DNA from 3 places in the Undibacterium sp. WLHG33 genome. Region 2 is predicted to be linked to each of the others. Evidence: predicted binding sites of a transcription regulator. Region 2 holds the regulator's gene; each other region holds the start of a gene.
The links. The regulator HrcA, encoded in region 2, represses chaperone genes, less so after heat shock. The targets are predictions, from matches to a motif close to TTAGCACTCNNNNNNNNNGAGTGCTAA.
Positions count from the first base shown of each region.

Region 1 (9,888 bases), 270 kb from region 2:
CCATACCAGCAGCTGGCTTGTCTTCTGCCAGTTCAGCAACCAGAGCATCGGTAGTCAGGATCAGGCCAGCAACAGACGCTGCATTTTGCAATGCGGAGCGTGTTACTTTTGCTGGATCCAGAATACCCATTTCGATCATGTCACCGTAGGTGTCATTAGCCGCATTGAAACCGTAGTTGCCAGAGCCATTGATGATCGCGTTGACCACAACAGATGGTTCGCCACCGGCATTTGCCACGATTTCACGCAATGGTGCTTCGATTGCTTTCAATACCAGCTTGATACCTGCGTCCTGATCATGGTTGTCACCTTTGATCACGCCTGCCGCTGCACGAGCGCGCAACAGAGCAACGCCACCGCCAGGAACAACGCCTTCTTCAACCGCAGCACGGGTTGCATGCAGAGCATCTTCAACGCGCGCTTTTTTCTCTTTCATTTCAACTTCAGTTGCAGCACCAACTTTGATCACTGCAACGCCGCCTGCCAGTTTGGCAACGCGCTCTTGCAGTTTTTCACGGTCGTAGTCAGAAGTGGCTTCTTCGATTTGTGCGCGGATTTGTTTAACGCGTGCTTCGATATTGATAGCCTGACCAGCGCCGTCGATCACGGTGGTGTTTTCTTTACCGATTTCTACACGTTTAGCCTGACCCAGATCTGTCAGAGTTGCTTTTTCCAGTGTCAGACCAACTTCTTCAGCGATCACGTTACCGCCAGTCAGAATCGCGATATCTTCCAGCATCGCTTTACGACGATCACCGAAGCCAGGTGCTTTAACAGCCGCTGTTTTCAGGATGCCACGGATATTGTTGACCACTAGAGTTGCCAGTGCTTCGCCATCGACGTCTTCAGCGATGATCAGCAGTGGACGGCCGGACTTAGCAACTTGCTCCAGTACTGGCAGCAGATCGCGGATGTTCGAGATTTTTTTATCGAACAGCAGGATGAATGGATTTTCCAGAACAACGGATTGTTTTTCTGGGTTGTTGATGAAGTAAGGTGACAGGTAGCCACGGTCAAACTGCATACCTTCAACGATATCGAGTTCGTTGTTGAGGGATTTACCATCCTCAACAGTGATCACGCCTTCTTTACCGACTTTGTCCATTGCGTTAGCAATGATGTCGCCGATGTCTGCATCAGAGTTCGCAGAGATAGAACCAACCTGAGCGATTTCTTTGTTGGTTGTCGTTGGGCGGGACAGAGTTTTGACTTCTGCAACCAGCGCAGTCACAGCTTTGTCGATACCGCGTTTCAGATCAGTTGGGTTGTAGCCAGCTGCAACATATTTGAAGCCTTCGCGAACGATCGCTTGAGCCAATACGGTTGCTGTTGTTGTACCGTCACCAGCGTTGTCAGACGTTTTGGAAGCAACTTCTTTCACGAGCTGCGCGCCCATGTTTTCCAGTTTGTCTTTCAGTTCGATTTCTTTCGCAACAGAAACGCCGTCTTTAGTTACTGTAGGCGCGCCGAAAGAGCGTTCCAGAACAACGTTACGGCCTTTAGGGCCCAGAGTGACTTTTACTGCATTTGCCAGAGTATTTACGCCATTAACGATTTTCGCACGTGCGTCATCGCCAAAAATTACTTGTTTAGCTGCCATGTTATTTTCTCCAGAATCTTGTGGATTTCTTTAGTGCTACGGGGAAGGAATTACTTCTGTACGATCGCGAAGATATCTTCTTCACGCATGACCAGCACTTCGTTGCCGTCAACTTTAACAGCCTGACCAGAGTATTTACCGAACAAAACGCGGTCGCCGACTTTCACTTCCAGTGCGCGTACCGAACCGTTATCCAACTGCTTGCCAGCGCCAACGGCTAATACTTCACCTTGGTCTGGTTTCTCAGCTGCTGCGTCTGGCAGAACGATGCCGGATGCAGTTTTTGTTTCTTGATCCAGACGTTTGACGATAATGCGATCGTGCAGGGGACGAAGATTCATATTAACTCCTAAAATAATGACGAAAGTAAAACTACCGAAGTAAAACGGGCTTATCACAAACACAGACTGATTTGCATTGAAGCATGACCTGGTTATGTGCAAGTCCCATCAGCAAACAAACAAAAATGTGCGCAGTAGATGGTGTCAGTGTTCGCCACTTTCAAGCCCTTACTTCGCACAAACATGTGCTGCACAAGAGCCAGCACGCCATCAGTGGCTGGGATGCCTGCAATGCTGAAACCAGTCGATTTTAACATTGTTAGCACTCTCTTGTGTGGAGTGCTAATTGTATGGATGAGTCGGGTGTTTTTCAAGAAAGAACCTTAAAAAAAGCATTTTTATTTTAAAAATCAGAGGCTTAGTATTGCCTGTCGGGAATATATGAACAATCAGCGACGCCGGTGCCGATATTTTTTAAGTAAGCTGAGGCGAGATGAAACACTTGCTGCCAGCTTGTGACAGACATCCATTGCCTTCTTGAAAATAATCCGATGACCGTGTTTTTTCAGCGTGATGTAGTGCGGGCTGTGATAAATGAAGTCTCAGCTCGTTTTATGTCCTGAATACCCGGAAAATATACTCCCCGGTGTATGTTTACAAGCTCAGTGTTTTCGCAGGGATTGACGGTGTTTTTCTAAAAATATGGGGGAGTATGTGAATTTCGCTGAATCCTGACGGTATGTTGACGGACTGAGACTTGTTGTGTGCGGCTGGTGCTGTAATGAAACGCATGACTTTACCGTCTCCGCATGTCCGTTGAGCTGACGCGGCCTGAAGCTGACATGCTGTCCGCATGTTTATCATTTTTCTATATTTTGATCGAGGATGGGGTCTGGCTTTTGCTCGTTTGCAGCGTGCTTTCTTTTGCTGCAGGACGAGCTCTGTCTGAGACAGAAATAATCTGCTGCAATTATGCGCAAGAAGTCTGATAATGTCGGGCTTTTGTATCGCACAGCATGCTGTTTGTTCTGAGGGACGTGCATCGCAGCGCTGGCTTAACATGCGGCGGATGATGGGGCATCGGAGGGTGGTGCTTCGCGTGCTGAAGGTGTTGTCTGTTCAGCGTCAGTAATCGCTGATGTGTATTCATCAATGCAGAGTATGCATACCTGCATTCGTATAGGTGGGTTTTATGCGGTGGCGTCGGTATTTAATGGCAGTCGGACTCACTGTGACGTTGGTCTTGCCTGGCGCAGCAATGGCAATGTCGGTGGTGTTTCTGAACCCCGGAAAGCCGGATGAGGTCTACTGGCTGACGTCCAGCAATAGCATGGCGGCAGCCGCGAAAGATCTGAATGTCAGACTGGAGGTGTTATATGCCAACCGCAATCACCTGAATACGCTGACACAGGCAAAACAACTGGCTGCCCGCGCGCCGAAAGACCGGCCGGACTATGTGATACTGTCGAATGACCATGCGGTGGGATTTGAAGTCATTCGCATCCTGGATGCGGCAAACATCAAGACATTTCTGGCTTTCAGTGGTTTGCGTGAACAAAGTGAGCGTCTGCTCGCCACCGAGCCGCGCCAGCATTTCAAAGGATGGCTGGGGTCTCTGGAACCACGCGCCGAAGATGCCGGTTACCTGACAGCACAGGCACTGATTCAGCACGGCTTACAACATCACATGAAGGCAGCAGACGGGCGTTTACACATGTTAGCGATTGCTGGCGACCGTTCCACACCCGCTTCGCTGAAGCGTAACGAGGGCATGCGCCGCGCGGTGGCGGAAGCGAAAGATGTTGTCATTGATCAGGAAGTGTATGCCGAATGGAGTCGCGCCAAAGCGCAGGAGCAAAGCGAATGGCTGTTCAAGCGCCACCCGCAGGCGAGGCTGATCTGGGCCGGTAATGATCTGATGGCATTCGGCGCGATGGACAGCTGGAAAAAACAAGGCGGTGAACCGGGAAAAGATGCTTGTTTCAGCGGCGTCAATACGTCATCCGAGGCACTGGCTGCGCTGGAATCCGGTAGTCTGACTGCGCTGGCTGGCGGGCATTTCATTGCCGGTGCATTTGGCCTGGTGATGCTGTATGACTATCATCATGGTAAAGATTTCAAAGAGGAAGGTCTGGAGCTGGACCGCTCGATGTTTATTCTTTTCAGTAAGGAAGATGCACGCAGATTCCAGCGTCACTTTGGTCAGCTGAATTTCGATCAGGTGGATTTCCGAAAATTCAGTAAAGTACTGAATCCGAAGTTACGTAAATATGAATTTAATTTCCGTCAGATCTTAACGCAGGTCGAAAAACGTCGATGAAACCCCGATTGTCACAACCCATTGCCAGCTTGTTGCTGAGACGAGTCTTTAAATGGGTCATTCTGTGTATTGTGCTTTTCAGCAGCCTGCAGGCTTATCTGAACTACCGGGCGATCGAGCGTAACTTTGATATGACCATCAGAGATGTGGCCAATACGCATCTGCCTATGTTGTCGCTCGCGATCTGGGATATCGAATTGCAGGCTATACAAAAACAGATTTCTCTGCTGACGAAAAACACGAATATTGCTTATGTTGTCATCAAAGCCAGCACCGGCCAGCAATTCGTCGGTGGCAACGGCGGCAATGCGCGTGCTGATGAGCATCTGACGTTTGACATTCCGGCACCCGACGGCAAGGGCAGCCGTATCGGAACCATGGAGCTGATGGTTGACCGCAGCGTGCTGCGCCAGGAGTTGATGCGCAGTTTTCTGATCGTTCTGACGGAAGTGATACTGCTCTCAGTCTTTATTTTTGCCGCTGTGTATACGATATTGCGACGCGATCTTGAGCGTCCGATGCGGCAACTGGCCGATTTTGTCAATAATCTGCAAGCCAATAAAATTGCGACCCGCCTTGAACTGGATCTTGGTCCGCGTCATGTTTATAACGAGATTGATCTGGTGGTTGACGGTTTCCGCACGATGCAGGACAGATTGCAAAAGCACATCGAGCATCAGGATGCGCTGGTTTCCGAACGCACCGTGCAATTGCAACAGGCAATGGACCGCTTAAAGAAACTGTCGATCACCGATGTCCTCACGGGTTGTTATAACCGTTTGTTTTTCCATGAACGCATGCCCGGTGAAATGCACAGGGCGATACGCTACGAGCGCGATTTGTCCGTGGTGTTTTGCGATATTGATTATTTTAAGTCGGTGAATGATCAGCACGGTCATGGTGTGGGCGACGACGTGCTGATCGCTTTTGTCGAGTCTTTGCAGCGGGAATTAAGAGCAGAAATCGACTGGCTGGTACGTTACGGTGGTGAAGAATTTCTGATCGTTTTACCGGAAACGCCGCTCCCGGCTGCGATTGAAGCGGCGGAGCGGATGCGGGTCAACGTTGAGCGGGATCTGAAAGTGACACTGCCCGATGGACAGCGTCTGAATGTGACTGCCAGTTTCGGTGTTGCGGAACGCGTCGCTGACGACACGATAGAGACGCTGGTCCAGCGGGCGGATCAGTGTTTGTATTTATCGAAATCACTGGGGCGCAATCAGATTCAACCGGCAAGTGGCAGTACCAGCCAGGAAGTGGACACGCTTTGATGCCGGCGATGGCCGCACTGGCTGAATTATGGTAAGTTCCGGTTCATGCAATCGTATTCCCCGCGTTTTCTGCTGATCTGTCTGATGCTGGTGTTGCTGCCTCTGCAAGGCTTCGCAAGCACTGGCTGGTGGGCATTTGTGCATGACAACATACCGCAGGTAGCGTCGGGTACGGATACCAACAATACCGTCAGTGCGCATGAACATTGCGACACCATGCAGCAAGACAAGCAAGTCTCTGCTCGGGATGCGCACGTGGTTAAGCCGGATCTGCAGAATCATTGCAAAGGTGCATCGCCTTGCTGCATCCTCATCGCCTTGTTGTTGCAGCAGCCAGCTCAGTGGTTTTTACCTGCGACTGTCACGGTGTATCCGATGGATTTTCACGCTTTCTCTTCGGCGCCTGCGCGCGCGCTGGAACGTCCTCCAAAAAAATTCTCAGTTTAAATTGCGTATGCCGCGCGGTCGCTTGCTGCGCCGCTGAGTAACTTCAGCGATGGCTGCGCAGAGTTCAACCATACCTGAGATGATCAGGTCAGATCGGATTTTGACGAGGACGACATGTCACCACCTTTACCTATTTCTTTTGGTGTTTTACTTCCATTGGCGTCAGCCATGTTGCTGGCAGGCTGTACCGGTTTTGAGCCGGAAAAATCGATTGCCGGTATCAATCAGCAGTTTTCTGCGTTCACGCAGGCATCGCTGAAACCGGCCTTCACGCAGGAACAAAGAAGAGAACTGCAGGCGATTGCTGATCGCTTGCTGCAGGAACCTGTTTCACAAAACGATGCTGTGCAGATTGCGCTGACGAATAGTCCGGCATTTCAGGCCATGCTCGCACAATACTGGGCATACGGAGCGAATGCAGCGCAACAAGGGCGTATTGCCAATCCGCTGTTCAGTTTTGAGCGCAGCCGTTTTGCCGATGAGTTTGAGATCGCACGCACCATCAGTGTTGGCTTGCTGGATGTGCTGACTTTACCGCGCAGAAATGCGATCGCCCAAAGCAAACTGGAGGCAGCGCAATGGCAATTCAGTAATGAGCTGATTGACCGCATCACACAGGTGCGGGCCGCGTGGGTAAAGGCAGTCGCCGCACAGCAGATATTAAATTATGCAACGCAAGTCAGCGAAGCGGCTGAAGCCAGTGCAGAGCTGGCGCAACGTATGCGCAGCGCAGGTAACTTCAATCAGTTGCAAGCCGCCAGACAGCGCGCTTTCTATGCAGATGCCGTTGCGCAACTGGCGGCTGCGCGCCATAGCAATACGGCGGCTCGCGAGGGATTGGTGCGCTTGCTGGGGCTGACAAGCGATCAGCAGGTACATTTGCGTTTGCCCGAGCGTCTGCCTGATTTGCCTGCGGCAGCGTATCCGGCAGAGAAAGTGACGGCAGTCGCGAATGAAAGTCGCATCGATGTCCGTATGGCGCAAGCCTTACTGGATACCGCTGCAAAGCAGCAAGGTTTGACGCTGGCGACCAGCATGACGGATATCGAACTCTCGGTGAAGCGCAATACTATTTTTGATAATGCCGGCAAAACCAGTGATGTAAAACGAGGCGTGGAAATCGGTGTGCGTCTGCCTGTGTTCGACAGCGGACAATTGCGCCGTGATGCGATGAATGCCACGACGCTGGCCGCCAGTTATCGCCTGGAAAATACACTGCGCAATGCCGCATCCGAGTTGCGTGAAAGTTATTCGGCATATCGCACCAGTTACGATATTGCCTATCACTATCAACATGAAATTCTGCCTTTGCGCAAACGTATTTCTCAGGAAAATCAGCTCCGTTACAACGGCATGTTCATCAGTGTTTTTGATTTGTTGGCTGATAGCCGGGAGCAGATCAGCAGCGTGATTGCAGCGATTAACGCAGAACAGCAATTTTGGCTCGCAGACGTGGCTTTGCAGGCATCCATGATAGGCCGTCCGGAACGTTTCAGCGTGACTGCTGCCGGCATTATCAATGAATCAGCCAGCACACACTGATCAAGGGACAGGGAAGGAATAACAATGAACTCAAGAAGAAACTTTTTCAAAGTTGCCGGTATCGCCGGCGGTGCGCTGGCCGCCAGCGCGGTAAGCAAGGTCGCATTAGCTGCATTACCGGAAATTGCGACCCAAACCAGCCCGGATACCATGCCGCCTTTAGTACCTGCAAATGGTCGTCCGTACAATCCTGTTGTGACGCTGAACGGCTGGACGCTGCCGTGGCGGATGAAAAATGGGGTGAAGGAATTTCATCTGGTCGCCGAGCCTGTTGTGCGCGAAATGGCACCCGGGATGAAAGCACATTTGTGGGGGTATAACGGACAAAGTCCTGGCCCGACAATAGAGGTGGTGGAAGGGGATCGTGTCCGTATTTTTGTCACCAACCGCTTGCCGGAACACACCAGTGTGCATTGGCACGGACAGCGTTTACCGAACGGTATGGATGGTGTTACCGGCCTGACGCAGCCCGCCATTCAACCCGGCAAAACCTTTGTGTATGAATTTGTCGCGCGTCGTCCCGGCACATTCATGTATCACCCGCATGCGGATGAAATGACGCAGATGGCCATGGGTATGATGGGGTCGTGGATCACGCATCCCAAAAATAAACATCCGCTGATCGCCGAGGTGGACAGGGATTTTGTTTTTTTGCTGAACGCCTATGACGTCGAACCGGGGGCTTCCCTGCCTAATATCATGACCATGACGGAATTTAATTTGTGGTCGTGGAATAGTCGTGTCTTTCCTGGTATCGACACACTGAATGTTCGTAAAAATGACAGAGTCAGAATCCGTGTCGGTAATCTGACAATGACGAATCATCCGATACACATTCACGGCCATGAATTTATGGTGACCGGTACCGATGGCGGCCCGATTCCCAAAACTGCACGCTGGCCGGAAGTGACGACCGATATCGGTGTCGGGCAAATGCGCCAGATCGAATTCATTGCGGATGAAGAGGGCGACTGGGCATTACACTGCCATAAAAGCCATCACACCATGAATGCGATGGGACATAGCGTGCCGAGCATGATCGGTGTTGATCATAAAGATGTCGCCGATAAAATCAGTCGCTTGATTCCCGCTTACATGACGATGGGTGATAAAGGTATGGCAGATATGGGCATGATGGAAATGCCTTTACCGGAAAATACTTTGCCGATGATGACAGGCGAGGGACCATTTGGCGGAGTAGAAATGGGCGGCATGTTCAGCGTTCTGAAAGTACGCAAGGATCAGAAGCCAGGTGATTACAAAGATCCGGGTTGGTATGCACATCCGAAAGGAACTGCGGCGTATGAATATCAGGGGGATACCGCAGGATTAGGTGAACCAGCCAGACCTCCCGCTGCTGATCATGCCGGTATGCACCATCATCACGCGCCAGCATCTGCGGAAAAAGAAATCGAGGTGCAGGTCGTGAAACCCAAGGGGCACGAAGGGCACTGATATGTGAAAAATTGGTTGTGAATTCGTGTTTTGTTCACGCAGAACAAGGTTAGTGCGATTCCAAAAACGTCAGTCCGCTTTGCTGGTCTGACGTTTTTTTTCTTCGAGTTCTGCCACCTTGGAGAGTAACTGCTCTATCGTCCAGTGTCTGCTCAGCCATATCGTCAGCGCACCGCCGGATAGCTGCTGCCACATGACACCGTCGTGTGCATGATGCTGACGCTGATACGAGGAAGCGACGCGCCATGCAAACAAAGTTACCGGCGGTGGTGCATCCTGACCAGAGGCAGACAAAATATACGATACCGGATTTAAGGCGACTGATTCAGGTTGCCCCTCATACCCAGACTCTGCCCAGATTTTTTGCTGCATGTCGCTTGAGATCATACGCGCGGGTAAGTCCGGTCTGCCACCGACATCTTTCAGTCCAAGATAATATAAGCCCCATGGAATGCTGAAAACAAGAGCGATGATGAGCAGAACGATGGCGATCAGACTGCGTTGCATTGTACTGAGTGTGGGCATGGTGATTAATGTTAAATAAGAGTCTAAATCGTGTTGAACTACAAACCAATATGCAATTTTTTTGCCCAAAGCCTGATGGCCTGTTGCCAGAATTCATGCAGATCCGATACCACCGGGCGGAGTTGTAAACCCAGAAATCGGGCGGCGGGCAGCAATGCTTCATGTAATAAATCATTATTGCCGCTGTCAAATGGCAGTGCGCCGGTTTGTTTTGACAATTTTTCGCCGTTCGCGTTGGTAACGACGGGAACATGCAGATAGCTGGGAGTCGGCAATCCCAGCAAGCCTTGCAGGTAAATCTGACGTGCGGTGGAGTCGATCAGATCGGCACCGCGTACAATATGGTTGATCCCTTGTGCCGCATCATCAACAACTACGGCGAGCTGATACGCCCAGAAACCATCGGCGCGTTTTAGAACGAAGTCGCCCACTTCCGTTGCCAGATGC
Region 1 is NZ_CP186697.1:843,911-853,798, reverse strand. Features, by position in the region: gene groL (chaperonin GroEL) at 1-1,600, opposite strand, end outside; gene groES (co-chaperone GroES) at 1,651-1,941, opposite strand; gene ACOTSW_RS03900 (ABC transporter substrate-binding protein) at 3,074-4,201, shown strand; gene ACOTSW_RS03895 (diguanylate cyclase) at 4,198-5,472, shown strand; gene ACOTSW_RS03890 (hypothetical protein) at 5,518-5,919, shown strand; gene ACOTSW_RS03885 (TolC family protein) at 6,034-7,461, shown strand; gene ACOTSW_RS03880 (multicopper oxidase family protein) at 7,486-8,916, shown strand; gene ACOTSW_RS03875 (hypothetical protein) at 8,986-9,441, opposite strand; gene gluQRS (tRNA glutamyl-Q(34) synthetase GluQRS) at 9,480-9,888, opposite strand, start outside.
Region 1: the regulator HrcA is predicted to act here: its motif matches at 2,201-2,227, upstream of groES (co-chaperone GroES).

Region 2 (9,888 bases):
ATGCAGCAGTTCACCCAGTTGATCGTCGCAACCTTGAATGTCGCCGATAAAATATGTGGCTGTCGTCATGTCTATGGCGCTTATTGATTTGCACCCATACGTTTGGCTTCGGCGCGGCTGAGCAATGCCTGTTGCTTCTGTTCTTCGCGCATGCTGACAGTCAGCATGGTTGGCCAGCCAATCAGATGTTGTTCAGCAATTTCGGCCAGAGCGCGTAACCACGAAGGTGATTCATTCAGACAAGGAATGTAATTAAATTCTTTACCACCGGCCTGCAGAAAATCGGCCCGTACTTCCATCGCAATTTCTTCCAGCGTTTCCAGACAATCAGCGATGAAGCCGGGGCAAATCACATCAATCCGCCGAACCCCGTCTTTTGCAAGCTGCGTTACCGTTGGCGCCGTGTAAGGTTGCAGCCATTCGGCTCTTCCTAAACGCGACTGAAATGTGACGACGTACTGATCTTTCGACAGGCCGAGCTTTTCAGCAAGCAGGCGCGCCGTTTTGTAGCATTCACAATGATAGACGTCACCGCGTAACAGAAATGCTTTTGGTAAACCGTGAAAGCTCATCACCAGTTTCTCCGGCCTGCCGTTGCTTTGCCAGCTTGTTATCACAGATTGTCGCAACGCTTCTATGTAAGCCTCATGGTCATGATAATTTTTGACCAGACGCAGTTCTGGAATATTTCTGACCTGTTGATAATGGCTGAACACCGCATCAAAATTCGATCCGGTCGTTGTCGCCGAATATTGCGGATAAGCCGACAAAATCAATAAGCGATCATAACCATCTGCTTTCAGCTTTTGTAGCACATCGGGGATGGATGGCGTGCCATAGCGCATCGCATAAGTGACGTGTACCTCATGGCCACGTTCACCAAGATAGCCCTTCAACAGCACCGCCTGTTTTTCCGTATGTACTTTTAACGGCGAACCGTCATTGGTCCAGATGGATGCATATTTCTTTGCTGACTGACCGGAGCGGAAGGGCAGGATAATCCCATGCAGGATCAGCCACCAGATTGCGCGGGGTACTTCGACGATACGTCTGTCCCATAAAAACTGTTTCAGATAGCGGCGTACTGCCGGTCTGGTCGGTGCATCCGGCGTACCGAGATTAATCAGTACGACCGCCGTTTTTCCGATTTTTCCGTGGGAGTAATCAGGTTCTTTCAGAAAGCGCATGGTATTTACTTTTTATGAGGCCAGTAATTCTCTGGCGTGTTTACGAGTGGTTGCAGTGATTTCTATGCCACCCAGCATACGGGCGATTTCTTCGACGCGCTGTTTGTTATCGAGCACGTCAATACGGGAGAGGGTCTTACCGTTGTGATTTGTTTTACTGACCTGAAAATGCTGATTTGCCTGACTTGCGACCTGCGGCAAATGGGTGACGCACAATACCTGACGGTCTTGCCCCAGTCGTTTCAGTAAGCGTCCGACGACTTCGGCAACACCGCCGCCTATGCCGCTGTCAACTTCATCGAAAATCAAAGTTGGCGTAGCTGTCGCGCCTGAAGTAATGACAGAAATAGCCAAGGAGATCCGCGCCAGTTCTCCTCCGGACGCTACTTTTGCCAGCGGACGGGCTTGTACCCCGGCATGACCGGCGACTAAAAATTCAATCTGCTCGATACCGTATGCAGCAGGCTCACATGGATTCAGACTGACGGCAAAACTGCCACCGGCCATGCTCAATTCCTGCATTGCCGCCGTTACCGCAACACTCAGTGTTTTTGCGGTTTTTTCGCGCGCTTTGCTCAGTTGTTGCGCGGCTTGCAGATAATGCTGATACGCTTTTTCTTCCTGCAAGCGAAGCGCATCCATATCACTGGCATCGGACAACTGTTTTAATTGTTCAGACAGAGTTGCAAACTCCTGATATAAATATTCAGGAGCAACATGAAAGCGGCGCGCCGTTGTATGTATGCTTTCGACGCGTTGTTCGACTTCACGTAAGCGTGCCGGATCGAGCTCGGTGCGATTCAGATAATCGTTCAGCGCATAAGTGGTTTCCTGCAAATTGATGCAGGCAGATTCCAGCGCTTCGGTAACCGGTTTCAGCGCTGCATCGTAATCCAGCAGCTTGAGTAATTTCTGTTGTACTGCAGTCAGTTGCGACAGCACTGGATGCTCAGAATCCGAAATCAGGGCAGCGGCTTCCTGCGCACCATCGAGCAGGCTTGCCGCATGTGCGAGGCGGCTGTGTTCCTGACTGATGTTTTCCCATTCGCCCGCCTTGATTTGCAATTTGTCGAGTTCACCGACCTGCCATTCGAGGCGCTCACGTTCTTGTAAAACATTCTTGGCATTGGTTTCAAATTCTTCGCGTTGCCGGCTCAGATTACGCCAAGCTTTATAACGAGCGGCGACTTCTGCGGCGCGCTCTTGTAAGCCGCCCTGCATGTCCAGTAGTGAGCGTTGTGCTTCCGCTTTGAGTAAAGACTGATGCGCGTGTTGACCATGAATATCGACCAGCAGATCCCCCAGTTCACGTAATTGCGTTGCGGTGGCGGTGATGCCGTTGATCCAGGCTTTCGAGCGCCCTGCGTTGTCGATCGTGCGGCGCAGAATCAACTGTTGCTCAGGATCGCTGAATTCGTTTTCCAGCAGCCATTGCTGGATGTGTTCCGTGATAGAAAATTCGGCGCTGATATCTGCCCTGGCGGCGGATTCGCGCACCATACTGGCGTCACCACGGCCACCCAGTGCCAGTGTCAGAGCATCGATTAATATCGATTTTCCAGCGCCGGTTTCACCCGTCAGGACACTGAAGCCAGAGGAAAATTCCAGCTCAAGAGTATCAACAATGACAAAATCGCGAATGGCAAGCGTACGCAGCATAAGAGCAGAAGTAGTAAATAAAATGGAAAGAGCAGACTGAGATATTTTAGCAATAACTACGGTAAGAACGTGCTACTGCCGGCAGGCCGCGTCTGTCGTTAATTCAGAGCACCTTCGACGGTAGGGTATTCATTCCAGTGCAGTTTTTCCCGCAGCGTATGGTAATAATTCCAGTCGTGCGGATGCAGGAAAGTGACCGTGTGGTTGGAGCGTTTGACGATGATGCGATCCTGGCGCAACAGGCTGGCAAAGGTTTGCATGTCAAAGTTGACGCTGATATCGCGACCGGCAACGATTTCGATCACGATTTCGCTGCTTTCCGGCAGCACGATAGGGCGGTTCGATAAAGCATGTGGTGCGATTGGCACCATGACGATACCGCTCAGGCTGGGATGCAGCAGCGGCCCGCCTGCGGAGAGCGAGTAGGCGGTTGATCCGGTCGGAGTGGACACGATCAGCCCGTCTGAGCGCTGGTTATACATAAAGTGAGAATCGACTTCGACGCTGAGTTCGACCATGCCGGAACCCGTACCGCGGGATACCACGATATCGTTGAATGCAAGTCCACTGAAGATCTGATGATCTTCCCGCACGACTATGGCCTGCAACAGGCTGCGGCGCTCGGTGACGTATTTTCCTTTCAGCATTTCGGCAATCACAGGAATCATGCGGTCCAGCGGAATATCGGTAATGAAACCCAGCCTGCCCTGATTGATCCCTATTAAGGGAACGTTATATTCAGCAAGCTGGCGTGCAATACCCAGCATCGTGCCGTCACCGCCGACGACGATGGCGGCAGTCGCGTGTTTGCCTATCTCTGCAACTGACATCGCATGAAAACCGGGCAATTCTATGTATTGCGCTGTTTCCGCTTCCACCACGACCGTATGTCCGGCGCGGTCAAGAAAGCTGGCGAGTTCACTCATGGATTCTGCGATGCCGGGCGCATTGTATTTACCAACAAGTGCAATCGTTTTTGGTATGACAGTCATAAAAAAAGAGTGGTGACGTGATTCGTCAGATTAGACCATAATTAGCGTAGAAATGAATCAACTGACTGCTATTTATGACAATTAAAGCTGTATTACTGGATCTGGACGATACCTTGTGGCCGGTTGCACCGGTGATTCAACATGCGGAGACGCGTTTATATGAGTGGATGCAGCAGCATGTGCCTGCGGTGGCAGGGAATTATTCCGTCGAATCGATGCGGCAACGGCGCAATAAACTGGTGCCGACTGATCCCCGTTTTCAATATGACTTGTGGGCTTTGCGACACACCTTACTGAGTCAGATATTCGCAGAACATGATGTGCCTGTCACGAAGGCCGATCAGGCCATGGCGGTATTTGCCGATGCCCGCAATCAGGTCAGTTTGTATGATGATGTTGTTCCAGCGCTAAAGGTATTGTCGCAGCGGGTTCTGTTGGGTTCGGTCTCAAATGGCTTTGCTGATCTGCGTGAAATTGGTCTTGCTTCACATTTCCGTACATCGATTGCGGCACGTGAGTTTGGCTGCGCCAAACCTGACCCGCGTATCTTTCTCGCTGCCTGTGGAGCGCTGGGTGCAGCGCCTCATGAAACCTTGTATGTCGGCGACGACCTGTTGCTGGACGTGCAGGGTGCGCAACAAGCCGGATTACGCGGTGCATGGATGAACCGGCATGGTCAGGAGAAGACGGACGAGCGCCATCAGCATATTGAGCCCGACGCAGAATTTAAAAATTTACATGATTTGACAAAATGGTTATGAAGTTTTCTATGTTCAGGTTTGCTTCAAACGCATAAAATGAATAGATGCTACTAGATACTCGCGCTCAAACTCTTTTAAAAGCCCTCGTAGAACGCTACATTGCTGACGGTCAGCCGGTCGGTTCGCGTGCTCTTTCAAAAATTTCCGGCCTTGATCTTTCACCGGCGACGATCCGGAATGTGATGGCAGATCTGGAAGAAATGGGCTTGGTTGCCAGCCCGCACACCTCTGCAGGCCGTGTCCCTACGCCTAAAGGTTACCGGGTATTTGTTGATAAATTACTGACGGTGCAGGAAATCAGCGAACTGGGGCTGGAGTCGCGTCTGCAATCGGGTTTGTTATCTCAACCCCCACAAAAAATCATTGCGAATGCCGCGCAGATATTGTCGTCGTTGTCGCAGTTTGCCGGTGTCGTCATGACGCCGAAAACTGAATCGATTTTTCAACAGGTCGAGTTTCTGCGTCTGTCGGAAAAACGTATTTTGCTGGTCGTTGTTGCTCCCACCGGAGAAGTGCATAACCGCCTGCTTCTGACGGACACGGATTACACCCCGGCGCAGTTATCGCAGGCGGCGAGTTACCTGAATCAGAACTTCAGCGGACATGCTTTTGAAGATGCACGACTGGGCATTAACAGTGAATTGCGCCAGTTGCAAACAGATATGACCAGGCTGATGCAGGCCGCCGTGGAAGCGGGCAGTGATGCCTTGTCCGAACAGAGCGATGACATGGTTATCTCAGGAAAGACTAATTTGCTGAATGTGCAGGATCTGTCGTCCAACATGACATCGCTGCGTAAGCTGTTTGATATGTTTGAGCAAAAGAGCAGCCTGATGCAATTGCTGGACGTGTCATGCAAGGCAACCGGAGTACAGATTTTTATCGGTGGCGAATCGCAATTACTGCCCATGGATGAAATGAGCGTTGTTACGGCACCGTATGAGGTCAATGGCAAGATTGTCGGTACTCTGGGGGTGATCGGTCCGACGCGGATGGCATATGAGCGAGTGATTCCGATAGTCGATATCACGGCGAAATTACTTTCTAACGCCTTGAGTCAGTAAAAGAGACATCTGATGTTAAATAAAAATATTTCAATTTTGCTTATTGATGACAACGACATTACCCGCGAGGTGTTACGTGTCGTGTTGCGCAACGAGGGATACACGGTTGCAGGGGAGGCGACGGATGGCGGCTCCGGACTTGATCTGGCGCTCAAACTGAGACCGGATGTGATTATGCTGGATGTTGTGATGCCCAAAGTCAGCGGGCTCGATGTGTTGCCGAAAATCAAGGACATGCTGCCGGATTCCAGGATATTGCTGGTGACAGCGAGTCACGATAAAGATGTTCTGTCGGAAGCCGTGAAATCAGGCATACACGGCATTATCCTGAAGCCATTTAATGCGCAGAAAATCATTGATACCGTCGCCGGTGTCGCTGCAAAAATAAAAAAGTAATCCGTTACCGCCGACTTATTCACATGATCACATGAGGTCATGGAGGCTTAATTGTGTTTGTGTTCGCAATTCTCTTTCGTGCAACTGCCATAGATCGCGAGTGAGTGTTCGGCAATTTTAAAGCCGCGCTCCAGAGCAATGGTGTGTTGACGCTCTTCGATTTCAGCGTCAAAAAACTCCTCCACGCGTCCACAATCGAGGCAGACCAGATGATCATGGTGCGAGCCTTCGTTTAATTCAAAGATCGCTTTGCCGGTTTCAAAATGATTCCGGTGCAGCAGTCCTGCCTGTTCAAATTGCGTCAATACCCGGTAGACGGTAGCCAGGCCGACATCCATATTGTCGTTCAACAGTATCTTGTAGACATCTTCTGCAGTCAGATGGCGGACCTTACTGTTTTGGAAAATTTCAAGGATTTTCAGGCGAGGCAAGGTTGCTTTCAGTCCGCTGGCTTTCAGATTTGGGGTGCTGTTTGTCATGTTTTCGGTCAAAAGAGGGCTATCTGCTTTATGATATCGGGTTTCAGGGCATGTTGCTCAATTACTGAGGGTACCTATGCGATTGTTGTTTTCAAAATCTGTTCAGGATAAAGCCATACGGCTTGCAGGTATGACGTTGGTGCTGGGTTTGTCTGCCTGTGCATCGAAAGCACCGGTGGCGGATAAAACAGTGCCAGCGACAGCTGGTACGCAAGTATACGCTCCGACCGGGGTGAACAAATTCCTGGGCTATATTTCTCCGTATCGTATTACTGTCCAGCAAGGTAACTTCGTTTCTCAGGAAATGATGGCGCAGATCAAAGAAGGTATGACACGTGAGCAAGTCCGTTTTGTGCTCGGTACCGCTTTACTGACCGATATGTTTCACGAAGACCGCTGGGACTATCCTTTCCGCCTGACCAAGCCGAATGGTGAGCAGGTTGTCAGCCAGGTGACGATTTATTTTAAAAACAATACTGTCTCTAAATTTGAGGGCGGTAGTTTGCCAACGGAAAAAGAATATCTGGCAAGGATCACCGAGTCGGCGTTGGGCTTAGACAAAGTTGAGTCGCTGAATGATCTCGACGGCACGCCGAAGAAAAAAGATAAAAAATAAAGAAAGCTAGTATGACCGCATTAAAAGTAGCAGTGGCGGGTGCTTCCGGCCGCATGGGAAAGATGCTGATTGAAGCGATCAGCAACTCAGATGATATGGTGCTGGCTGGCGCACTGGATGTTGCCGGTTCCCCGGCAATAGGGACTGATGCCGGATCATTCCTGGGGAAACCGGCCGGCGTGCTGATTGAATCCGATCTGGCCAAGGCTTTGGCGGACGCGGACTTTCTGATTGATTTCACCCGCCCCGAAGGGACACTGAAACACCTTGAGTATTGTGCCGCGCACGGCATCAAAATGATTATCGGCACGACCGGTTTTGACGATGCGGGTAAAGCAGCCATTGCAGCAGCGGGCAAACGAACCGCGATTGTCTTTGCGCCGAATATGAGTGTTGGTGTCAATGTGACGCTGAAGCTGCTGGAAATGGCAGCCAGGAGTTTCGCCGAAGGCTACGACATCGAAATCATTGAAGCGCATCACCGGCATAAAGTCGATGCACCTTCTGGTACCGCGCTCAAAATGGGCGAGGTGATTGCTGACGCGCTCGGTCGCGATCTGAAAGAGGTTGGTGTTTTTGCACGCGAAGGTGTGACCGGTGAACGCGATCCGTCTTCGATTGGTTTTGCGACGATACGTGGCGGTGATATTGTCGGTGATCACACTGTGCTGTTCGCCGGTATCGGGGAACGTGTTGAGATTTCACACAAATCTTCCAGTCGCGTCACCTATGCGCACGGCAGTTTGCGGGCGGCTCGTTTCCTGAACAACAAGGCAACCGGTCTGTTCGATATGTACGACGTGCTCGGGCTGAATAATCACTAACTCATCCATCGCAATGAACGCTGCAATCGCGCATTACTGGGAGCAGGCAGATCAGTTCGGGCATGCTATTGCCTATCTTTTACTGCTGATGTCATTGTTGAGCTGGGCGCTGATTTTTGCTAAAGCCTGGTCTTTCTGGCGGGTGCGTCAGGCAGCGCCGGTATTGCCGACATTCTGGCTCGCGCCGACCATCGCCGATGCGCAGAGATTGTTACAACAACGCGATAAAGAGCATGTGTATCTGTCGCTGGCGGTAGCGGCGATGTCGGCAATGGATGCCGCTCAGCGTGCATCAACATTGAGTGCTGACAGCAGTCTGAATGATGCGCTGACACGCGCTTTGCGTCAGCAGTTGCAGGTAACCACAAGTCGTCTCGAAAATGGCCTGACGGTGCTGGCATCCGTTGGTTCCACCGCGCCGTTTGTCGGCTTGCTCGGTACGGTATGGGGTATTTATCACGCGCTGACGACGATATCGTCCGCAGGCACGATACAGATAGATCAGCTTGCGGGACCCGTCGGTGAAGCGCTCATCATGACTGCCTTTGGGCTGATTGTCGCCATTCCTGCAGTGCTTGCTTACAATGTTTTCAACCGTTTTAACCGCATTACATTTGCAGAGCTTGATGGCTTTGCACATGATCTGCATGCGCATTGCAGCCACAGCAGCGATCCGCAACATTCTGACAAGCAGGTGTAAGCATGGCGTTTGGTTCGTTTAATGACAAAGCCGGACGATCACAGATGCACAGCATGGCAGACATCAACGTTACTCCTATGGTGGATGTGATGCTGGTGTTGCTGGTGATTTTCATCATTGCCGCACCATTGATGACACCAGCGATCAAACTGGATTTGCCACAGGCTGCGGCGAAGGCCAGTCAGCAACAGCCGGAATCGCTGCAAATTGCCATTGATGCTGCAGGCATAATTTATCTGCAGGGTGTTGCCACAGATCTGGCAGCGCTGGAGCCCCGCTTCCGGCAGGCAGCTTTGCAACAGCCGCAACCTGATCTGCAATTACGCGCCGACAAATCCACCCGTTACGATGTGATTGCGCAACTGATGGCGGCGGCGCAGGCGCAGGGGCTGAACAAAATTGCGTTTGTGATGCAACCGGTAACGGAAGCTGACGCCGCCAAACCCTGATGCTCGCAAGCATTGCTCAATATCCCCCCTGAACCAGTTATAATCTAAGGTTCTGAGTCATTTCCGCATCTACTTCTGGTCACGCCATGCAAGAAAAATACACGCCCTCCGACGTCGAACAATCGGCGCAATCCCACTGGAAAAAAATCGATGCCTATAAGGCGGTAGAAAACAATCCACGTTTCCCTAAAGGTAAATATTATGCCTGCTCTATGCTGCCTTACCCTTCCGGTAAGCTGCACATGGGTCATGTGCGTAATTACACCATCAACGATATGCTGGCGCGCCAGCTGCGTATGAAGGGGTACAACGTGTTGATGCCTATGGGCTGGGATGCATTTGGTCTGCCAGCTGAAAATGCGGCGATTGCGTATAAAAAATCACCTGCAGAATGGACCTACGCGAATATCGAGGACATGAAGTCGCAGATGGAACCGCTGGGGCTGGCGTTCGACTGGTCGCGTGAAGTGGCGACCTGCGATCCGGATTACTACCGCTGGAACCAGTGGCTGTTTCTGAAGATGCTGGAAAAAGGCATTGCTTATAAAAAAACGCAGGTCGTGAATTGGGACCCGATTGATCAGACCGTGCTGGCGAATGAGCAGGTGATTGATGGTCGCGGCTGGCGCTCTGGCGCTTTGGTGGAAAAGCGTGAAATTCCCGGTTACTACTTTGGTATCACCCAATACGCCGAGGAATTGCTGAGCAGTATTGATACGCTTGATGGCTGGCCTGAACAAGTGCGCACCATGCAGCGCAAC
Region 2 is NZ_CP186697.1:1,115,708-1,125,595, reverse strand. Features, by position in the region: gene ACOTSW_RS05145 (symmetrical bis(5'-nucleosyl)-tetraphosphatase) at 1-69, opposite strand, end outside; gene hemH (ferrochelatase) at 81-1,187, opposite strand; gene recN (DNA repair protein RecN) at 1,200-2,846, opposite strand; gene ACOTSW_RS05130 (NAD kinase) at 2,945-3,838, opposite strand; gene ACOTSW_RS05125 (HAD family hydrolase) at 3,913-4,599, shown strand; gene hrcA (heat-inducible transcriptional repressor HrcA) at 4,644-5,663, shown strand; gene ACOTSW_RS05115 (response regulator) at 5,676-6,059, shown strand; gene fur (ferric iron uptake transcriptional regulator) at 6,107-6,538, opposite strand; gene ACOTSW_RS05105 (outer membrane protein assembly factor BamE) at 6,615-7,154, shown strand; gene dapB (4-hydroxy-tetrahydrodipicolinate reductase) at 7,166-7,978, shown strand; gene ACOTSW_RS05095 (MotA/TolQ/ExbB proton channel family protein) at 7,992-8,678, shown strand; gene ACOTSW_RS05090 (ExbD/TolR family protein) at 8,681-9,127, shown strand; gene leuS (leucine--tRNA ligase) at 9,214-9,888, shown strand, end outside.

Region 3 (9,888 bases), 1.2 Mb from region 2:
GCTTTTTTCGGCGCACTGTTTTATGCCCGCAGTATTTCCATGCCTTGGCTGGCTGATCTGGATCACAAAGTATTATGGCCGGATTTTTCAGCGCAGTGGGGGAATGCCGGCCCTGCCGGTACGGTCGAAGCATTTAAAACGATGGGACCATTTCCTATCCCAACGATCAACACTGCATTGTTGCTGACTTCCGGCGTGACACTGACGATCTCGCATCATGCCTTGCGTGCAGGTCATCGCGGTACAACAGCATTCTGGCTGGCTGCCACAATATTGCTGGGTGCGGTGTTCATGGGCTTCCAGGTCTATGAGTACATGCATGCTTACAGCGAACTGAACCTGAAACTGACCTCCGGCATTTATGGTTCGACTTTCTTTATGCTGACCGGCTTCCACGGTTTCCATGTCACGATGGGCGCGATCATGTTGTCGGTAGTTTTGTTCCGCGTCCTGAAAGGACATTTCACTCCTGAACAGCATTTCGCTTTTGAAGGTGCCGCATGGTACTGGCACTTTGTTGACGTGGTCTGGCTGGGCTTGTATGTCGTTGTTTACTGGCTCTGATTCGCGCAGCAGACTGAGCTGATTCGTTTTTAAATAAAAAAGCCGCACACTTGTTGCGGCTTTTTTATCGGTAAAGCTGTCGCTGAATTATCTGATGCCGGTTGGTTGAATCAACCCGAAATGATTGGCCAGTAATATCAGGATAAATAAGCTGATGGAAAAGCCGACACGGAACGCGAGTGCTTTGACAGTGCGGTTGCTGCGCCCTTTGTCCTTCATCAGATAAACTAATGCTGATCCCATGCTGAAGATGATGAGGAAAAAAGCAATGGCGACGAGAATTTTCATACTGATTCTTTGACTAAGTGTGATGCCGGATTGATCAATTTCTTATTGTAATGCTTTTCATGCCTGTTTCTTTTCAATTCAGACTATTACCTTTTATTGCTACCGTGGCTGTGGTCGTTCTCGGACTGAATCTGGGTCTGTGGCAAAGCCGGCGTGCTGCGGAAAAAGAAGTGATTGCCGCAACGATGGCGGAACGCATGCACGGCGCTGCCAAGCAATGGCGCAGCGATACTCCGCAAGAGCAATTGCAGCCCTACAGCAAGGTGATGTTACGCGGTCAGTTTCTCGATACCTGGCCTATGTATCTGGATAATCGCCCCATGCAAGGCAGGGCAGGCATGTATGTATTGATGCCATTTAAGCTTGAGGGCAGCCGGCGGCATGTACTGGTTGCACGCGGCTGGCAGGCACGCAACCCGCAGGACAGAACCGTGTTGCCGCGCTTGCTCACACCGTCAGGTACGATAGAAATTCAGGGTATTGTCAAAGAGCATCTGGAGCGTGTCATGCAGCTGGGGCAGCCAGAACCGTATAAGCCTGGTGCGATTTTGCAGAATCTTGAGATCGCCAGTCTTGAAAAGGAAACCGGGTTAGCATTTTATCCTTTGATTGTTGAGCAGACGTCGCCATCGGAAGACCATCTGCGACGCGACTGGCCTGCGGCTTCGCTGGGAATTGATAAACACAAAGGATATGCTTTTCAGTGGTATGCCTTGTCATTGATGGCAGGGATTTTTTTTGTAGTGACAGGAATACGTCGTGGAAAAAACGCAGAATCAAAAAACGCAGAATCAAAAAACTAAAGGACGCTGGAAATTATTTATCGTGCTGGCCGTCTGTGCCGCACCGATGATAGCGTCTTATCTCGCTTACTACGTGATCAAGCCCGAAGGCCGAACCAATTACGGCACGATACTCGATCCGCGTCAGTATCCTATGCCGGAGCTGCATGCACGCTTACTCGGTACGACGGATGCGGATAAGGCGGATAAACAGAACGGCTTGACGGCGTATCGCGGTAAATGGATCATGCTGACGATCAGCAGCGGTTCCTGCGACGCCGGATGTCAGAAAAAGCTGTATGACTTGCGCCAACTCAGACTCGCTCAGGGCAAGGAAATGGACCGAATCGAACGGGTCTGGGCAGTCATTGACGAGCAGCCTGTCGATACATTGTTACTGCGCGAATACGATGGCATGCATGTGCTGAAAGCCGATGCGGATGCGCTCAGAAAATGGTTGCCGACCGAAGATGGCAATCAGATCAGCGAACACATTTATATGATTGATCCGCTCGGAAACCTGATGATGCGTTTTCCGAAAAATGCCGATCCGAACAAGATTAAAAAAGATATCAGCAAGCTGTTGCGTGCGTCGGCGATAGGGTGATTCATGTTTTTACAACTTGCTCTGATAGGTTTGTGTGTCGCCATTTTGCCTTTGTCGGTCGTATTCTGGTCGCGGGACACCAACAAACACCGCAAGCTGATTGCGGTAACTGTGGCGCTGACGTTTGAACTGATCATGTTCGGTGCTTTTACCCGGCTGACGGATTCCGGCCTCGGCTGTCCTGACTGGCCCGGTTGCTATGGTCAGGCAAATCCTTTGCAATCGCATGCCGATATCCGCGCTGCAGAGGCAGCGATGCCGCATGGTCCGGTGACCTTGCAAAAAGCCTGGATAGAAATGATTCACCGTTATCTGGCGATGAGTGTCGGCGTTCTGATCATCGCTCAGGTTGTTCTCGCGTGGTGGCGACGTCATGTGACCGGCGTTTCGCCGTGGCTGTCCAGCTTTTTGTTCGTGTTTGTTTGTCTGCAGGGGGCATTCGGTGCGTGGACGGTGACGTTAAAACTGCAACCCGTGATCGTGACCACGCATCTGCTACTGGGGATGGGCTTACTGGCGCTGTTATCGGCGTCGCTCGAGCAGCATAGTCAGGCGCATGTCATTCAGACGGCGCAGGTATCTGGCTTGCGCTGGCCCGCGATGCTTGCCCTAGTCTTACTCTTCATGCAGATTGCCTTGGGGGGCTGGGTCAGTACTAACTATGCAGCCTTGGCTTGCCACGATTATCCCTTGTGTAATGGTGCGGTGATACCGACGATGGATTTTGAACACGGATTCAGTTTGTGGCGCCAACTGGGGCAGACTGTGAGCGGCGATTATCTGCCATTTACGGCTTTGGTCGCTATTCATTGGGTACACCGCAATTTTGCTCTGCTGGTTGCGCTTGTGGTCGCTGCAGTTGCGTGGCGTGCTATGCACTCACCGGGAGTTGAGCGTCTGGGGCTCCAACTCATGCTGGCGATTGCCGCGCAATTCGCGATCGGTGTGTCGACGGTCTTTTTTTCCTGGCCCTTGTTGCTGGCGGTATTACATAACGGCGGAGCGGCTGTCTTAGTGCTGTTGCTGACCATGTTAAACTACCGGGTCAGGCAGACGAAACTGGCTGCCACATACTGATTGATATGACTACATTAAGCCTGACTTCCAACCGTTTTGCTCAATACTGGGCGCTGACCAAACCGCGAGTAACACAGCTGGCGGTGTTTTGTGCCGTCATCGGCATGTTTCTGGCCACGCCTGATTTACCCGACTGGCGCGTCGTGGTTGCTGCGACCATAGGTATCTGGCTGTTGGCGGGAGCCGCCTTTGCGGTGAATTGTCTGGTGGAGCGTGAAATCGATTCGCGCATGGCACGTACCGCGCGTCGCGCCACTGCGGCCGGTGAAATCAGCGTATCGCAGACCTTACTGTTTTCAGGTGTGATTGGCGGTGCCGGTATGTGGGTGCTGTACACACTGGTCAATCCGCTGACGATGTGGCTTACATTTACGACTTTTGTCGGTTATGCCGTGATTTATACCATTATTCTGAAACCGGCGACGCCGCAGAATATTGTGATTGGCGGCTTATCCGGCGCGATGCCGCCAGCACTTGGCTGGGCCGCGGTAGCGAACGATGTGCCTATGCAAGCGTGGTTGCTGGTGATGATCATTTTTGTCTGGACACCACCGCATTTCTGGGCACTGGCGATGTACCGGCGTGATGATTATGCGCGCTCAGGTCTGCCTATGCTGCCGGTGACGCATGGCCCCGAATTTACCCGCTTTCATATCTGGCTGTACACGATTGCTTTATTCGCAACGACGATGCTGCCTTATGCCGTGCAGATGAGCGGTCTGATTTATCTGGTTAGCGCCGTCATTCTCGGGGCCATCTTCCTCTGGTATGCGTGGCAGATTTATCGCAACTACAACGATATTCTTGCACGTAAAACATTTGCTTATTCGATCATTTACCTGTCGCTGCTGTTTGCGGCGCTGCTGGTTGATCACTACATACGACTATGAGCTTACTCAAAAAAATATTCGCCTGCATTCTGATCGCAGGGCTGGCGGCTTGCGGCAAATCCGGAGAGAAATTCAATAATACCGACCTCACCGGGCTTGATTACGCAAAGGATTTTGCCCTGACCGACCACAATGGCAAGGCTCGTACACTGAAAGATTTCCGCGGTAAGCTGGTGGTCATGTTCTTCGGTTATACCCAGTGTCCTGATGTCTGTCCAACCACGATGGTGGAGATGGCGAACGTGATGCAGAAACTCGGGCCGGACGCAGATAAGGTGCAGGTGCTGTTCGTCACGATAGACCCAGAACGCGATACGCAGGCATTGATGGCGGCGTATGTGCCGAACTTTGACCCGCGCTTCCTGGGTTTATATGGCGACGCTGCCGCGACGGCAAAAGTGGCGAAAGACTTCAAAGTCTATTACCAGAAGGTTGCCGGAAAAACGCCGACCAGTTACACCATGGATCATACGGCAGGTAGCTATGTCTTTGACACCGAAGGCCGTATCCGTTTATTCCTACGCCATGGACAAGGTGCGGAGCCTATCGTGCATGATTTAAAGCTGTTACTGAAGTAATTTTGCTGAACAGCTGGCGCGGGCATATAAAACGGCCTGCTGAGCCTTAAATATACTGGGGGGAGTATATTTTAGTGCCCTTTGTTTTCAATGACGCTAGATGCAAAATGGCAGATACTCCCCCGATTTTCATATTTTCAGGGAATAAACAATAAAAAAGGCACTCCGCAGAGTGCCTTTTTTTATGTGCGGTCTGATCAGGAAAAGCTGACCAGCGCACCTTTCATTTTTTTCAGCGCCGCACTTTCAATCTGACGGATACGTTCGGCTGAAACACCGTATTCATCTGCCAGTTCGTGCAGCGTCGCACCAGAACCATCGTCATTTTTCAACCAGCGCGATTCGATAATGTGGCGTGAACGGGCATCCAGTTTTGACAACGCCGATTCCAGTCCTTCGCTTTGCAAACGGTCATACTGGCGCGATTCCAATATTTGCGTAGGCTCTTCTGATTCCGTTTTCAGATAAGCGATCGGTGCGAATTTATCGTCATCGTCATCGGTAGGTGCATCCAGCGCGATATCGCGACCAGACAAACGCATTTCCATTTCGATCACTTCTTCGCGTTTCACATCGAGGGTCTTCGCCAGCGCATCAATTTGCTTAGGCGACATGGTTTCCAGACCTTCTTTGTGGCTGCGCAGATTGAAAAACAGTTTGCGTTGCGCTTTAGTCGTCGCGACTTTGACTAAACGCCAGTTTTTCAGAATGTACTCGTGCATTTCAGCTTTAATCCAGTGCATCGCATACGACACCAGACGCACACCCTGGTCAGGGTCAAAGCGCTTGACTGCTTTCATCAGGCCGATATTACCTTCCTGAATCAGATCAGCATGTGGCAAGCCATAGCCAAGATAACCGCGGGCGATCGATACCACCAGGCGCAGATGTGACATGACCATCTGCTGCGCCGCTGCGAGATCATTGTTGTCACGCAGGCGTGTCGCCAGGTCGATTTCTTCTTCATGCGTCAGCATAGGCAGACGGTTGACGGCTGAAATATAGGCGTCAATATTTCCCAGCGTGCCGCTGAAGCCCAAGGCCAGCGCAGTGCTGTCTGATGCCGGAATAAGTTGTCTTGAAGTCATTATGTTGTTCCTCTCAAATACTGCGGTCCGAGCAAAAATAACTCTGAACAAACGTACTATTTCCCTATATTAGCACTCTCTTGCGAAGAGTGCTAATTCTCGTGAAAATGATCTTTTTAATATGATGAGGCCAGGTGAGAAAGCTGAAATTCCAGACTGCAGCCTGTTGTATCAATAAGCTTTTACCAGGGCTGGTGATACAGCTGACTTTCCCGGTTAATTCCAGCAAGCTTCTCAATTTGCTTACCTTTACTGATTAGACCTGCGATTCCGGGGAAAGTTGCAGATAACGATGGATAACGCTTAGTTTGCTCGTGCCAGTTGCCGGCGGACAGAGAGATAAGCACCGGCCAGACCCAGCAGCATGCTGACACCGAGCAGCAGCAGACTGGGGATCAGCCCCAGCGGTACCAGCCGGAATTCGGACGCATACAGTTTGGCAAATTCGGCAATGGCCTGATTCAATGGCTGCAGAGAGGCAGCGATGGCAGCCAGCGCCAGGCTACCGGCCAGCAGACCCAGTAGCGCACCAGTGTAATAGTAGGGGCGATGAATAAAGCTGTTGGTCGCACCTAATAAACGGGTCACGGAAATTTCAGCCTGATGCGAAATGACTTGCAGACGGGTCGCGTTAAACACGACCACAATCACGACGACTCCGAGTGTCGTTGCCATAAACAGCAAGCCTATCTGCAATATCTGTACGAGTGCAGCCAGTCGTTTTACCCAGGCTGAGTCAACCTGCACCACCTCAACATCGGGCAAGGCCTGGAGTTGCTCGACCAGTTTATCGAGTTTTGCTGCATCGTTATTTGACAGCGAAAGCACATAAGCATCCGGCAGGGGATTACCGCCCAGTGTCGATAACACCTCTGCCAGACTGGAAGCATCCTGCATCGCTGCCAGTGCTTTTTCTTTAGGCGTGAAGCTCAGTTTGCCGCTGATGTTGCTCTCTTTCAGAAGACGCTTGATTGGTATTGACAATGCAGTTGCATTTTCACGCGCGGTATCAGTCGTCAGAAAAATACTGATTTCCGGCTCTATCGATAATTGTGAAGAGACCGGGCGGATATTTTCTATCAATGTCAGACCAGCAATCGGCAGCGCCAGTGCGATGGCGACCACCAGTACATTGAAGATGAAATTTCCGGTGCCGGCGCGCAAGTGGGTGAATGCGCTTTTCAGTGCAAACAGATGTTCACGAAACCAGATGGTCATAGGTATTTCCTTGAAAGCGTAATAGCAGACGGAAGTCAGGCGGCAGCGCCCGTTGTCCATGAGTCCGAGATTTGTCCATTGCTCAGATAGATCACACGGTCGGCCTGATCCAGAAATTGTTCGTCGTGACTCGATATCAGACAGGTGACGCCAGCACTCTGGAATGCTTTCAGCGCGCTCAGCACTTTATTCGCATTATCTCTGTCCAGAAACGCTGTTGGTTCGTCGGCCAGAATGATTTTGGGGCGATTCACGATTGCACGCGCAATCGCAACACGTTGTTGCTCGCCGCCGGAGAGTTCCAGCGGCAGGGCATTGGCTTTATCCAGTAAGCCGACTTTTTCCAGTGCGACGCAGGCGCGCGATTCTGCTTCACCCGAGGCAGCGCCAGTCACAATCAGAGGCAGCATGACGTTGGCGAGAACGCTGCGGTCGGTGAGTAATTTCTGATCCTGTAAAATCAGACCGAGCTTACGACGTAAATACGGCAGGCTGCCGGTTTTGAGCTTGCTGATGTCCTGGCCATTGACGATCACATGACCGCTGGTCGGTTTTTCTATGCCTGCGATCATCTTTAATAAAGTCGATTTTCCGGCACCGGAAGGCCCCGCCAGAAAAATGAGTTCTCCATCCTGTATGGTCAGAGAGATATCACGTAAAGCGTAGGTATCACGCGAATATTGTTTAGTGACGTTATCGAATTCGATCATGGTCGTTGCACTGACTGTCTTTAATTTTAATTAAACAAGGCGTCGACGAATTCCTGCGCGTTGAATGGTTGCAGATCTTCGATTTGCTCACCGATGCCAATGAAATAGACGGGTATCGGGCGTGTCTTTGCAATCGCAGCCAGAACCCCGCCTTTTGCCGTGCCATCTAGTTTGGTGATGATCAAGCCGGTCAGTTGCAATGCATCGTCAAACGCCCGTACTTGCGCCAGCGCATTTTGTCCTGTGTTGCCGTCAATAATCAGCAGCACTTCCTGCGGAGCGCCTTCCATACCTTTACCGATCACACGTTTGATCTTTTTCAGTTCTTCCATCAGATGCAATTGCGTTGGCAAACGCCCTGCGGTATCGACCATCACGACATCTGTGCCGCGTGCTCGTGCAGACGCAACAGCGTCAAATGCCACCGCTGCAGGATCACCTGATTCCTGCGAAATCACAGTCACATCATTGCGCTCACCCCACACCGACAGTTGCTCGCGGGCTGCCGCGCGGAAAGTATCGCCAGCCGCCAGCAACACGGACTGATGGTGCACCTGCATGTGCTTCGCGAGTTTGCCTATGGTGGTGGTTTTTCCGGCACCGTTGACGCCGGCAATCATCATGACCAAAGGCTGGTGACGACCCAGTTCCAGCGGCTTTTGCAAAGGTGTGAGCAATTCCAGCAACAAAGCTTTGAGCGCTGTTTTGACTTGTTCTGCTTCGGTTAATTTTTCTTCTTTGACTTTCTTTCTCAGCGCATCGAGTAAAAACAGCGTAGCCTCGACGCCCGCATCCGAGGTCAGTAAAGCTGCTTCGAGTTCGTCGTACAGTTCGTCGTCTATGCGTGCGCCAACAAACAGAGTGGTCAGATTCGATGAGGTTTTTGCCAGACCAGCTTTCAGACGACTCAGCCATGAACGCTTTTGTTCAGTTTGGGCTGCTGGCACCGGTGCTGGGACGGCTTCTGTGACTGCCACCGGTGGTGTTGTGACACCCGGCTGCGTTACTGGTTCTGCGATCGTCTGCGGCGTCACAACAGGCGTCGCTGCTGACACCGCAGAAGTCTGCGTAGCAACGACTTCCGGTGTTATTACCGGTTCTTCTTTGGGTTTTCTTTTGAAAAAACTAAACATCGGATGATTTTGTCGGAGAGGGGGAGCTGCAAACTGCTGACCCAAGTATTAGAATGCAGCCATTCTAACAGACCGCGCCGGGTAATTTGACTTACCAGTGTCATTCAACTAATGAAAACCAGGACTAAAAAACCCGTATCTCCTCAAAGAACAGCCCATCAGGTGCGTATCATCGGCGGTCAGTGGAAGCGCAGCCTCCTGACCGTTGTCGATGCCGATGGTCTGAGACCAACGCCAGACCGTGTCCGTGAAACCACATTTAACTGGTTGAATCATCTTTTTGATACGAATTGGGCGCAGGTCAGTTGTCTGGACTTATTTGCCGGCAGTGGTGCGCTGGGATTTGAAGCCGCCAGCCGCGGCGCGCGTTTGGTCACGATGGTGGAGTCGCATACGCCGGCGTTTAAACAGCTAGAACAGGTGAAAGCCAAGCTGGAAGCAATCCAGTGCCAGTTGCTCAGAGGTGACGCCGGTAAAGTGATGACGAATGCTGCTGCCGAAGGGAAAAAATTTGATCTGATCCTGCTGGACCCACCATTCGGGCAAGGCTGGCTGGCAAAAATTTTGCCCGTTTGCCGTGACGTGCTGAGTGACGATGGGTATGTGTATGTCGAGGCAGAATTTCCGCTCGAGGAGCAAAGCAGTGCCCCTGAGATGCAGGAATTGCTGTGCGGATGGCAGGTGATACGGGCGGATAAAGCCGGAAGTGTGTATTTCCATATTCTGCGACGCAACATTTTGCAGCATAATGCGCACGGAAATCAGGCATAATGCCAGATCAATTTAGTGCATATCATTATGCAGATAGCGCAAATAGCGAAAAAATAGGGAGTCAAGATGGTCACAGCCGTTTATCCGGGAACATTTGATCCGCTGACCCGCGGTCACGAAGATCTGGTGCGTCGCGCCTCAGGTCTTTTTGATACTCTGGTGGTCGGTGTTGCCGACAGTAA
Region 3 is NZ_CP186697.1:2,324,809-2,334,696, forward strand. Features, by position in the region: gene ACOTSW_RS10665 (cytochrome c oxidase subunit 3) at 1-564, shown strand, start outside; gene ACOTSW_RS10670 (twin transmembrane helix small protein) at 652-852, opposite strand; gene ACOTSW_RS10675 (SURF1 family protein) at 912-1,655, shown strand; gene ACOTSW_RS10680 (SCO family protein) at 1,612-2,241, shown strand; gene ACOTSW_RS10685 (COX15/CtaA family protein) at 2,245-3,318, shown strand; gene cyoE (heme o synthase) at 3,324-4,208, shown strand; gene ACOTSW_RS10695 (SCO family protein) at 4,205-4,786, shown strand; gene rpoH (RNA polymerase sigma factor RpoH) at 4,984-5,874, opposite strand; gene ACOTSW_RS10705 (cell division protein FtsX) at 6,178-7,092, opposite strand; gene ACOTSW_RS10710 (cell division ATP-binding protein FtsE) at 7,128-7,802, opposite strand; gene ftsY (signal recognition particle-docking protein FtsY) at 7,829-8,935, opposite strand; gene rsmD (16S rRNA (guanine(966)-N(2))-methyltransferase RsmD) at 9,047-9,706, shown strand; gene coaD (pantetheine-phosphate adenylyltransferase) at 9,773-9,888, shown strand, end outside.
Region 3: the regulator HrcA is predicted to act here: its motif matches at 5,944-5,970, upstream of rpoH (RNA polymerase sigma factor RpoH).